Regions from separate parts of the Acidaminococcus sp. AM05-11 genome, predicted to be linked through region 2. Evidence: a T-box and tRNA genes for the amino acid it is inferred to sense, from the RefSeq annotation. Region 2 holds a T-box; the other holds one or more tRNA genes.
What was found. The T-box of region 2 lies ahead of DW089_RS03040 (valine--tRNA ligase). A T-box ahead of a tRNA ligase gene usually reads a tRNA of that ligase, here a tRNA-Val.

Region 1: it encodes a tRNA-Val, which carries the amino acid that the T-box ahead of DW089_RS03040 (valine--tRNA ligase) is inferred to sense. The anticodon was not compared.

What each region holds. Positions count from the first base shown of each region.
Region 1 is NZ_QRMX01000014.1:24,489-30,265, reverse strand. It holds gene DW089_RS07880 (sensor domain-containing phosphodiesterase) at 1-130, shown strand, start outside; gene DW089_RS07875 (GGDEF domain-containing response regulator) at 273-2,792, shown strand; tRNA gene DW089_RS07870 (tRNA-Val) at 2,997-3,073, opposite strand; gene DW089_RS07865 (peptidylprolyl isomerase) at 3,290-3,871, shown strand; gene DW089_RS07860 (PhoH family protein) at 3,888-4,898, shown strand; gene ybeY (rRNA maturation RNase YbeY) at 4,876-5,358, shown strand; gene DW089_RS07850 (cytidine deaminase) at 5,360-5,740, shown strand; gene era (GTPase Era) at 5,743-5,777, shown strand, end outside.
Region 2 is NZ_QRMX01000003.1:154,396-160,172, forward strand. It holds gene DW089_RS03030 (AAA family ATPase) at 1-52, shown strand, start outside; gene DW089_RS03035 (hypothetical protein) at 59-1,783, shown strand; T-box leader at 1,843-2,043, shown strand; gene DW089_RS03040 (valine--tRNA ligase) at 2,078-4,729, shown strand; gene DW089_RS03045 (folylpolyglutamate synthase/dihydrofolate synthase family protein) at 4,761-5,777, shown strand, end outside.

The sequences.
Region 1 (5,777 bases), on a different contig from region 2:
AGGCTATTTGCTGGGACGGCCCCAGCCTTACGACGAAAGTTTGGCGGAATGCAGCAGGAAATGCCAGGCACTGCTGGGCAAAGAGAAAGACAAAAAAGAAATGGCGGCAGGGCTGGAAAAGCCTGTCTGAGAATAGATTTAGAGAGAAAGCTGTAACAAGCAAGCTAAGTAGGATAGCAGCGCCTGTTTTGTGGGGAAACGGGCAGAAACCATGAAAACGGCAGGGGTGCCCGCTGGGCGGCTCTGCGTACCAACCGAGTGAGGTTACAAGGATGAGAGGGAATACTATTCGTTTATTATTGGTGGCCGATGATCGGCGCCAAGCCTGGCTGAAAGGGCTGCTGCAGGAGAATTTTCGCTTTCTGACAGAGTCCGATGCTGCGTCTGCCCTGGCGCGGCTTCACCAGGAACGCCGGGTGGATGCTATTATTCTGGCACCCACCCAGGGGCGGGGGCTTGACGCCCTGCGCCGGATGCACACAGATCCGGTGTGTCACCATATTCCGGTGGCTCTGCTGTTGGAAAATGCCAGTGCGAAAGAACAGGAAGAAGCGTTCTCCCTGGGTGCAGTGGACGTGATTTCCCTGCCGGCGGAGGATGACCTGATCCGGGCACGGTTTACCCATTTGAAATACGAATTGGAAAAACAGAATACCCTGCGGCTGCTCCAGCGGATTGTCCGCCGGGCCATGAAACAGGAAGATCCAGACCAGATTTTCCTGCATTTTCTGCGGTATTTGGGACTGTTTTCCCAGGCAGAAAAAGTGTTTATTTTTGAAGGGGATTCCCATGCCCCGTATTATTGGAGTACCAGCGGCGAGGCCGGGGTGGGGGAGCGGACGGTTCCCCAGCGGGATTACGCAGCACTGCGAGAGACCATTGATGGCCTGTTTGCGAAATACGGCAGTGTGTTTATCAGTGATTTGTCCCGGTGCCCGTGCGAAGATGAAAAAGCGCTGGCGGTGCTGACTTCCTATGGGCTCAAGAGCCTGGCGGCGCTGCCCATTTATTTCAACCACCGGCGGCTGTGCGTGGTATGCCTGGAAAACGTGCCCCGGGACCGGATGAGACCTACCCGGATGCTGGTGAGCCATTTGAAGACGTCCCTGATCATGATGTTTGCCAATCGGAACTCGGTGTACCACCTCCGGGCCAACAGTTCCATTGACCAGATGACTGGGGCCCTGAACCGGAATGCCTTTGACCGGTACAGCCAGACCATTGATCCGGAAGAAAGTATTGGGGTGCTGTTTGCGGACCTGGATAACCTGAAACAGGTCAACGATCAGATGGGCCACAGCTGGGGGGACCGGCTGCTGTGCGATATGGCAGAGGCTCTGATGCGCTACCGGTTTGGGGGCACGGTATTCCGCATAGGCGGGGACGAGTTTGTGGTGGTGTGGCAGGGCCTGTCCAAAGACGCTTTCTACGCCCTGGGCCAGCAGATTCGCCGGCATTTGGCGGAGCGGAACCTGAACAATTCCATGGGCCTGTATTGGGCCCCTGATGTGCGCAAGGGCTTTGATGCGGTGCTCCGGGCTGCGGACCAGCAGATGTACAATGAAAAGAGCCAGCATCGGCTGATCTGCCGCAGCACCAATAAGGAAGAAAGCCTGTTTGTGGAAGCTATGGCCAAGGGAGAATTTACGCCGTTTTTGCAGCCCATTGTGAATCCCCAGACCAATAAGATTATCGGGGCAGAGCTGCTGGCCCGGTGGATTCGGGGCGGGGTGATTCTGGAACCGTCCCATTTCCTGGACGAAATGGAACAGGACGCCTTTATTTTCCAACTGGATTCCTATCTGTGGGAAGAAGCCTGTAAGCTCCAGCGGGAACTGCTGGACAAGGGGCGGAAACCCATTCCGCTGGCTGTGAACGTCAATGCCAAGGATTTCTATTTGGGAAACGTCCCCCGGCTGATTCGGCAGCTATTGGAGAAGTATGACCTGCCCTATGAGCTGTTGATTTTAGAAATCAAGGAGCGGGATTACCGGCGCAACTCCCTGGTCCACAGCTGCGTGGACAATATGTACGATAAAGGGGTCTTTACGGTCATGGACCAGTTTGGCATGGAATATGATTCCCTCCAGGTACTGCCCACCTTGAAGGTGCGGGGGGTAAAGTTCAGCTGGAACCAGCGCCAGGATATTTCGGAAGAGTATAAGCAGAAGGTGCTGGAAAGTCTGATGAACTTGGCCGAACGCCAGGGGCTGATTGTCAACGTGGCTGGCATTGAAACCGCGGAGCAGGCCCAGATGGTGATCCGGCAGGGCGGCGGCTGCGCCCAGGGCTTCTACTGGTACCGGCCGCTGGAATGCCGGGCTTTCCGGAGACTGCTGGCAACGCCGGGGCTGACCCAGCCGCCCAAGGACCAGTCCATGCTGAGCCTGAACGTAGGAACGCTGACGGTGTACCACCTGCTGGCGGAGAATATCATCAGCGAGGCCCGGCTCAACGATATTATTGGGCCCATGGCCATTATTTCCGTGAAAAATGATGACAGCCAAATCCGGATGCGCCAGATGAACCGGGCGTACTACCGGCTGGTGGGGCGGTCCCCCCAGGATCCTTCCCTGAGCGTGGTGGACAACATTCTGACCGATGAACCGGGACAGGACCTGCTTACGGCCTTCCATCGGGCAGACGGCCGGCCGGACAGCGGCCATTTGATTTCCTTCCGGTATACCTGTCCGGGAGAATTGGAGCCCCGGCATTTGGTGGCCCGGATTCTGCCCATTGGTAAGAACGACCATTTCCGGTACTACCTGGTATTCCTGCACAAGTTCCGGTGAAAAAATTTTAGAAACAAGTTTTTGTACACTAACTTATATGTAGAAAACCCCTGTGGGGCTAACAGGGAAAGATACGCAAAAAAGGCATACTGCTCAAGCTGCTGGCGGCGAGAGCGGTATGCCTTTTTGTCCGGGGCGGGGTTAGGGGAGCGCCTTTCAGACGAAAAAAAATCCTGCCGCCGCAGCGACAGGATAAATTTTCAATGGTGGAACTAACTGGACTCGAACCAGTGACCCCCACGATGTCAACGTGATACTCTAACCATCTGAGCTATAGTTCCTTAAACAATGAGATAATTTTACCCGAAAGTGGCGTTATTGTCAAGGGCAATACGGGGTTTCCTGTTTCTTTTTTACCTTAGAAACGATATAATGATTACATATGCAAGTTTGCAGACTGCCGGAGAAAACGGCCGGAGGTCTTTTTTCCTGAGCCGCGGAAAGCCTGAAACCGGGCGGCTGGGCAGCTGCTGAAGACAATAAGGGAGGTATTCTCTATGTGGAAAAAATTTGTGACCCTGCTGCTGTTCGCCGTTTGTGTGGCAGTGGCTGCCTGCGGCAGTGCGGAGGCTCCCAAGGCTGCCAGCACCAAGGCAAATGCCAAACCCCAGCGGGTGCTTGCGCTGTTTGATACCAGTAAAGGAAAGTTCCAGGTGCAGTTAGCCACGGAGGCAGCACCCAAAACCTGCGCCAATTTCATCAAACTGGCGGAATCGGGCTTCTATAATGGGCTGACCTTCCACCGGGTGATTGATGGCTTCATGATCCAGGGGGGCGATCCCCAGGGCAATGGCACCGGGGGGCCTGGCTACACCATTCCTGATGAGTTTTCTGACCAGATTCGTCACAGCGGCCCGGGCATCCTTTCCATGGCCAACCGGGGCCCCAATACCGGGGGCAGCCAGTTCTTCATTACCCTGGAAGCCACGCCCTGGCTGGACGGCAAGCATGCGGCTTTTGGCCGGGTCGTCGAAGGCATGGACGTGGTCCAGGCCATTGGCAAGGTAAAGACCGATGCCCAGGATAAGCCGGTGGAACCGGTAATCATCAAGACCATTACCATCAAAACGCTGGACTAGACAGGAGGAGCGGAGTTTGACAGAACAACTAGAAAAACGGTTTGCTTTCCGGGATTCCCGGGAAATGGTGGCCGTGCTGGGAGAAAATGACGAATACCTGCGTCTTTTGCAGCAGCAGTTGGACTGCACCCTGATTCCCCGGGGCAATGAATTGATTGCTTCCGGCTCGGAAGAAGCGGTGGGTTATACGGAAAAGTTGGTTTCTGAACTGCTGTACCTGTACCGCCAGGGGCTGCCGGTTACGGAGCACGATGTAAAGTACGGGCTGCGGCTGGTGCTGGAGGGCAAGGAAAGCCAGCTCCATACCCTGTACACGGATACGGTGCTGACCACCTTCCGGGGCAAGCAGGTCAAGGCCAAGACCCTGGGCCAGCTCCAGTATCTGAAGACCATTGGGGAAAATGATATTACCATTGCCATTGGGCCGGCGGGCACGGGGAAAACGTACCTGGCAGTGGCCATGGCGGTGAAGGCGTTAAAAAATAAGGAAGTGGAACGGATCATCTTGACCCGTCCTGCGGTGGAAGCCGGAGAAAAACTGGGTTTTCTGCCGGGGGATTTGCAGGAAAAGGTGGACCCGTACCTGCGGCCGCTGTACGATGCCTTGTACGAAATGCTGGGTATGGAAGTATTCCAGAAGCACCTAGCCCGGGGCACCATCGAAGTGGCGCCGCTGGCCTACATGAGAGGGCGTACCCTGAACGACGCCTTTATCATTTTGGACGAGGCCCAGAACACCACGGCGGAACAGATGCGCATGGCCCTGACCCGGTTTGGCTTTGGCTCCAAGCTGGTCATCACCGGGGACGCTACCCAGGTGGATCTGCCCAGCGGGAAACAGTCAGGGCTTACCAATGCGGCATATGTGCTGCGGAACGTGCCGGGAATCGGGATTATCCAATTTTCCGAGCGGGACGTGGTGCGCCACGAGATTGTAGGGGCCATTATCAAGGCCTATGAAAACTACGACCGGAAGAAGAAAGAAAAGGAGCAGGCGAAAAACCATGATCGTAACACTGGAGAATAACCAAGAAGAAATTCAGGTACCGGAAGAACTGGAAGCAACCCTGAAAAAGGCCATGGACATCATTGCCCGGCTGGAGAAGCTGACGGACAACACGGAAGTGGATATTACCATTGTGGACAACGACGAAATCCACCAGCTGAACCGGGATTACCGGGGCATCGACCGTCCCACGGACGTGCTTTCCTTTGCCCTGGACGAGGGGGACGAGGAACCGGAAGTGGAAGACGGGGAAGCCGAGCATCTGCTGGGGGACGTGATCATTTCTGCTCCCCGGGCCGTAGAGCAGGGGGAAGAGTTTGGTCATGGGCTGAACCGGGAAATGACCTACCTGGCGGTCCATGGGATGCTGCATCTCCTGGGCTATGACCATATGGAAGAAGCGGACAAGCAGGTAATGCGGGCCCGGGAGGAGCAGGTGCTCCGGGAACTGGACCTGGCGGAAGAAAAGTACGGAGGCTGAGATGGCGCTTGATGCGGAATTGTTCCAGGCGGCGGTGAAGGCCCGGGAAAACGCCTATATTCCCTATTCCCACTTTGGGGTGGGGGCGGCAGTACGAGCCAAGGACGGACGGATTTTCACCGGCTGCAATATCGAAAACGCTTCCTATGGGCTGACAGTGTGTGCCGAGCGGAACGCTATTTTTGCGGCGGTAAAGGAAGGGGTACGGGAATTTGCGGCCCTGTGTGTAACGGCGGACACCCCGGCGCCGGTAGCTCCCTGCGGGGCCTGCCGGCAGGTGATGGCGGAATTTCAGATTCCTGTAATTTATTTGACCAACCTGAAGGGCGACGTGAAGGAAACTTCTTTGGAAGAACTGCTGCCCTACAGTTTTGACCTATAAGCATGACAAGCAGAAAGGAAATTTGCATGGAAGCTGC
Region 2 (5,777 bases):
CAAGCTGCGCATTCCCTCCACCTACCGGAAGCAGGATATCTTTGAGGAGTGAGGGCGTATGGCCAAGCTAAAATACGATGCCAAGCGCCGGCGGGCGCTGAATATGGTCTGGGATACCTCGGCCGACTACCGCTTCCAGCCGGATTTTCTGGCCTACGGGGATGATGGGGCACCGGATCTGTACCTCAATGCCGTGGTGGGGTTCACCCGGAAATACTACGATACGGACCAGCTCCATGCGATGTTCCAGGAAATGGAAAATTCCGCCCTGGTGGATACCTTTACGGACCTGTTGTGGCTGGGGCTGGAATACGCCACCTACGCCAAGGAGGCCCCGGTACGGCCCGTGCTGCCCCAGCTGCGGCAGGAGCACGCCCGGGCCTATTTTAACGGCACCCTGGCGGACAAACACGGGGTGGCCCACGAAATGCAGGCGGCCCGTTGGCACGAGGTGCTGGGGGAAAAGAACGGTCTCATCGACCCCTGGGCCAAGGCCCTGTACCAAAGCCTGGCCTTTGACCCCAGCTGGGATACGGCCACGTTGTGTGACCATTTCCGGAAGCTGACCAAAAAGTACTTTGTGTCCCACTTTCTGGTGCGGGAAAGCCTGGAAAAGGTCATCATCGGCAAGGGACTGGGGGATTTCCTCAGCTGGATTGTGCCTCAGTTTGCCAAAAAACAGGAATCCATCTTTAATTTTTTATATTCCAAGCAGCAGGCAGAAGACCTGCTGTCGGGGAAGCACGCCCATAACGGGCTCATGGCCATTATTACCGGCCAGACCGCTGCCCAAAACTATGATTACATCATCCACTGCTTCGGGACGTCCATTTATCCGCCCCAAAAGCAGCTGGAAATCGACCAGGCCTGCTGCGTAGGCGTCCATAAGGGCTGCCACCTGCACTTTACCCGGGGCCACCTGGGGAGCAAGGGCAGCACCGGGGAAGCCTCCCTGTGGCTTCAGGGAGCCCGCCGGCAGCGGGTGCGGAACCTGGCCTACTACAAGGAACACGGGGAAAAGGCCCGGCAGAGCATTATCCGCCTGACCCAGCAGATCCGCAGCGCCATGCGGCTGGTACGGACCAAGCTGCCGGTGCCGGTCAAGGCCGGGGAACTGGTGCCCAGTCTGGTCTGGCGGGCCGCCAAGCTCCAGGACCCCCGGGTGTTTTACAACCAGGAAGTGGTGGCTACCCCGGACTTTACCGTGGATATTATGCTGGATGCTTCGGCCTCCCGGGGGGGAGCCCAGCCCGTCATCGCCTCCCAGGCCTTTGTCATTGCTGAGGCCCTGCGCCAGTGCGGCATTCCCTACCAGGTGTATTCCTTCAGCACCCTGCGCAGCTACACGGTGCTGACCCTGTTCAAGAGCTACGAGGAAAAAAAGAAGTGCACCAACGTCTTTAACTACGTGGCCACCGGCTGGAACCGGGACGGTTTGGCTCTGCGGGGCGCCCGGCAGCTGATGGGGGACTTTTCCCAGACGAAAAAAATCCTTATTATGCTCACCGATGCCCAGCCCAACGATGACCGGCCCTTCCGGAAGGAAGGGAGCCTGTACCAGCCCGAGTACCGGGAAGGCCGGGCCGTGGCGGATACGGCGGACGAGGCGGCGGCCCTGCGCCGGGAAGGCATTCGGATTATTGGCCTCATCAACGACGAGGTCAAGGGCGGTATGGAAGACGCCCGGAAAATCTTCGGCAAGGACTGCATCCGGATTCATGAGCTGGACAAAATGGCCGAAAGCATGGGAAAAATCCTCTGCCGGCAGATCGAGTCCCTGTAGGGCGTTCTCCATTGACTTTTCTGGTGAGGCTTGCTAGAATTAACTGTAATATCATATGACCAATGGCTATGAACGGAAGGAGTACAGCCAAGCTGCGTTGCAGAGAGGGTGCGGTCGGTGCAAGCATCCACGTCAGCCGCTGGAAGTCGTCCGGGAGCCGGCAGGGTGCAGCAGCCCTGCCCGTCAAGGCGCGTTAAGCCTCCAAGGTGCTCAAGCAATTGAGAATGTAGGTGGTACCGCGAAGTCAACTCGTCCTATAACAGGGACGGGTTATTTTTTTTAAGGAGGAAAAAAATGGCAGAAGAAAACAACATCCCCAAGGTATATGATCCTGCCGCGGTGGAAAAGAAATGGTATGCATATTGGATGAAACAGGGCTACTTCCATCAGGAAGTGGACAAGAGCCGCCCTCCGTTCAGCGTGGTCATTCCCCCGCCGAACATTACCGGCAAGCTGCACATGGGCCATGCCCTGGACAATACCCTCCAGGATATCCTGGTGCGCTGGCACCGGATGATGGGGGACAATACCTGCTGGCTGCCCGGCTATGACCATGCCGGCCTGGCTACCCAAATCAAGGTAGAAGAAGAACTGAAGAAAAAAGAAGGTCTGACCCGCTATGACCTGGGCCGGGAAGAATTCGTCAAACGGGTTTGGCAGTGGAAGGAAGAATACGGGGACAGAATCGTTACCCAGCTGAAATCCCTGGGCATTTCCTGCGACTGGGACCGCCAGCGCTTTACCATGGACGAAGGCCTGAGCCGTGCCGTGCGGGAAGCCTTTGTGAGCCTGTACGAAAAGGGCCTGATCTACAAGGGCACCCGGATGATCAACTGGTGCGTCAACTGCCGTACGGCTTTAAGTGACGTAGAAGTGGAACATAAGGATGATGCAGGCCATCTGTGGTATGTAAAATACCCGGTGGACGGCGAAGAAGGGGTCTACCTGACCATCGCCACCACCCGTCCGGAAACCATGCCCGGCGATACCGCCGTTGCCGTGAACCCCAAGGATGAACGGTACGGCAAGTTTGTGGGCAAAAAGGTGAAACTGCCCACCACGGACCGGCTGATTCCCGTTATTGCCGACGATTATGTAGACCTGGAGTTTGGTACCGGTGCCGTAAAGATTACCCCGGCCCATGACCCCAACGACTATGAAATGGGTCAGCGCCAGCACCTGGACATGATTACCGTTATCGGCCAGGACGGCAAGATGACCAAGGAAGCCGGCAAATACGCCGGTCAGGACCGCTACGAATGCCGCAAGAACATTGTGGCTGACCTGGAAGCTGCGGGGCTTTTGGTGAAAGTGGAGGAATGCCCCCACTCCGTAGGCCACTGCCAGCGCTGCGGCCATATTGTGGAACCCCTGGTTTCCACCCAATGGTTCGTAAAGATGCAGCCCCTGGTGAAAGCCGCCGTGGACTGCGTAGAAGACGGCCGGACCCAGTTTGTACCCAGCCGCTTTACCAAGACCTACACCAACTGGATGGACAACCTCCACGATTGGTGCATTTCCCGGCAGATCTGGTGGGGCCACCGGATTCCTGTGTGGTACTGCGATGACTGCGGGGAAGTAACCGCCTCCCGGACGGATCTGGACCGCTGCCCCAAATGCGGCGGCCATGTACACCAGGATGAAGATGCCCTGGATACCTGGTTCAGCTCCGCCCTGTGGCCGTTCTCTACCTTTGGCTGGCCGGACAAGACGGAAGAACTGGAACAGTTCTATCCCACCAGCGTACTGGTCACCGGCTACGACATTATTTTCTTCTGGGTGGCCCGGATGCTGGTCATGGGCATGGAATTCATGAAGGAAATTCCCTTTAAGCACGTGTTCATCCACGGCCTGGTCCGGGACGAACAGGGCCGTAAAATGTCCAAATCCCTGGGCAACGGCATCGATCCCCTGGAAGTGGTGGACAAATACGGCGCCGACACCCTGCGCTTTATGCTGATTACCGGGAACACCCCGGGCAACGATATGCGGTTCTACTGGAACCGGATTGAATCCACCCGTAACTTTGCCAACAAGATCTGGAATGCTTCCCGGTTCGCCCTGATGAACCTGGACGGCTACGATCCCAAGGCACCCCGGAACCCCTACACCCTGGCAGACAAATGGATTCTGTCCCGGCTGCAGCACACCATCGGCGAAGTATCCTCCTATCTGGATAAATTTGAACTGGGTGAAGCTGGCCGCCTGATCTACGATTTCATCTGGGGTGAAGTCTGCGACTGGTATATCGAACTGATCAAACCCCGCCTGTACAATAAGGACGATGCAGCGGAACGGGCTACTGCCCAAGCCGTCCTGTGCCAGGTGCTGGGCGATGCCATGAAGCTGCTGCACCCGTTCATGCCGTTTATTACGGAAGAAATCTGGCAGCATCTGCCCCACGAAGGGGAAAGCATCATGATTGCTCCCTGGCCCCATATGGCCGGCGACCTGCTGGATGATGCCGCTGAAAAGCAAATGACCGCCCTGATGGATGTGATCAAGGCCATCCGGAACATGAGAGCGGAAGTGGGCGCTGCCCCCGGCCATAAGGCTCCGGCCCTGGTACTGGCAGATCCTGAACTGGTGGACGTATTCAAGAACAACAGCGACTACGTATGCCGGCTGGGTACCGTGGACGTGCTGACGGTAGGCGGCGCCGAAGACGCAGCTCCGGAAAACGCCCTGACCGCCGTAGTAACCGGTGCCAAGGTCTACCTGCCCCTGAAGGGCCTGATTGACGTAGAAAAAGAACTGGCCCGGCTCCAGAAAGAACTGGACGGAGCAGAAAAAGAAGCCAAACGGACGGCTGGCAAGCTCAGCAACGCCGGCTTCCTGGCCAAGGCTCCTGCCGAAGTGGTAGAAAAAGAAAAAGCCAAACAGGCAGAAACCGAAGCCAAGATCCAAGGGCTGAAGGAACGGATGGAAACCCTGCGCAAGCTGTAAGTGCATTTGACTAGAGAGAGGTGCTGCACCAATGGATTATGCGTCTGCATTAGCGTATGTGGAAAGCCGGGGCAAGTTCGGCATTCATTTGGGCTTGGAACGAATCCAGGGCATTTTGGCGGCCCTGGACCATCCGGAACGCAAGCTCCGGACCATTCATATTACCGGAACTAACGGCAAGGGCAGTGTGGCCACGTTCCTGAGCCGGATACTCATGGCGGCCGGGAAAAAGACCGGGACCTATACTTCCCCCCATTTTGTCCGGTACAACGAGCGAATGACCATCAACGGTGAGGAAATTTCCAATGCTGACTTTGCCCAGGTAACGGAACAGGTAAAGCAGGCAGTGGACGCCTGGCTGGCCGGGGGCGGGGAAGAACCCACCCAGTTTGAAGTGATTACGGCCATGGGTTTTCTGTACTTTGCCCAGCAGCAGGTGGATTACGCCGTGATTGAAGTAGGCATGGGAGGTCTGTGGGACTCCACCAACGTGATTATCCCGGAAGTTTCTGTGATTACCAACGTGACTCTGGAACATACGGACCGGCTGGGGAAGACCATTGAGGCCATTGCCATCCAAAAAGCCGGTATTATCAAGCCGGGGGTGCCGGTGGTTACGGAAGCAGAAGGTGATGCCCTGCGGGTCATCCGGGCGGAAGCGGAAGCCCAGCACGCCCCCTGCTATGAATACGAAAAGAATTTTTCCGCCCAGATGCTTAACAGCACCATGGCGGCCCAGGAATTCGTTTTCCGCAACCCCCAGACGGAACTGGAAGCTACCATCCATCTGGCGGGAGCCCACCAGATTTTGAACGCAGCAGCTGCTATGCAGGCTGCCTGGGTGCTGGCCCAAAAGGACCCGGCCCTTACGGAAAAGGCCGTGCTGGAAGGCCTGGCCGCTGCCCGCTGGCCCGGCCGGCTGGAGCTGATCCACCAAAAGCCGGACATTATTCTGGACGGCGCCCACAACCCCTCTGGGGTGACGGTGCTGCGGAAGGCCCTGGACGATTATTATCCTGACGCCCACCGGATTTTCGTCTTCGGCATG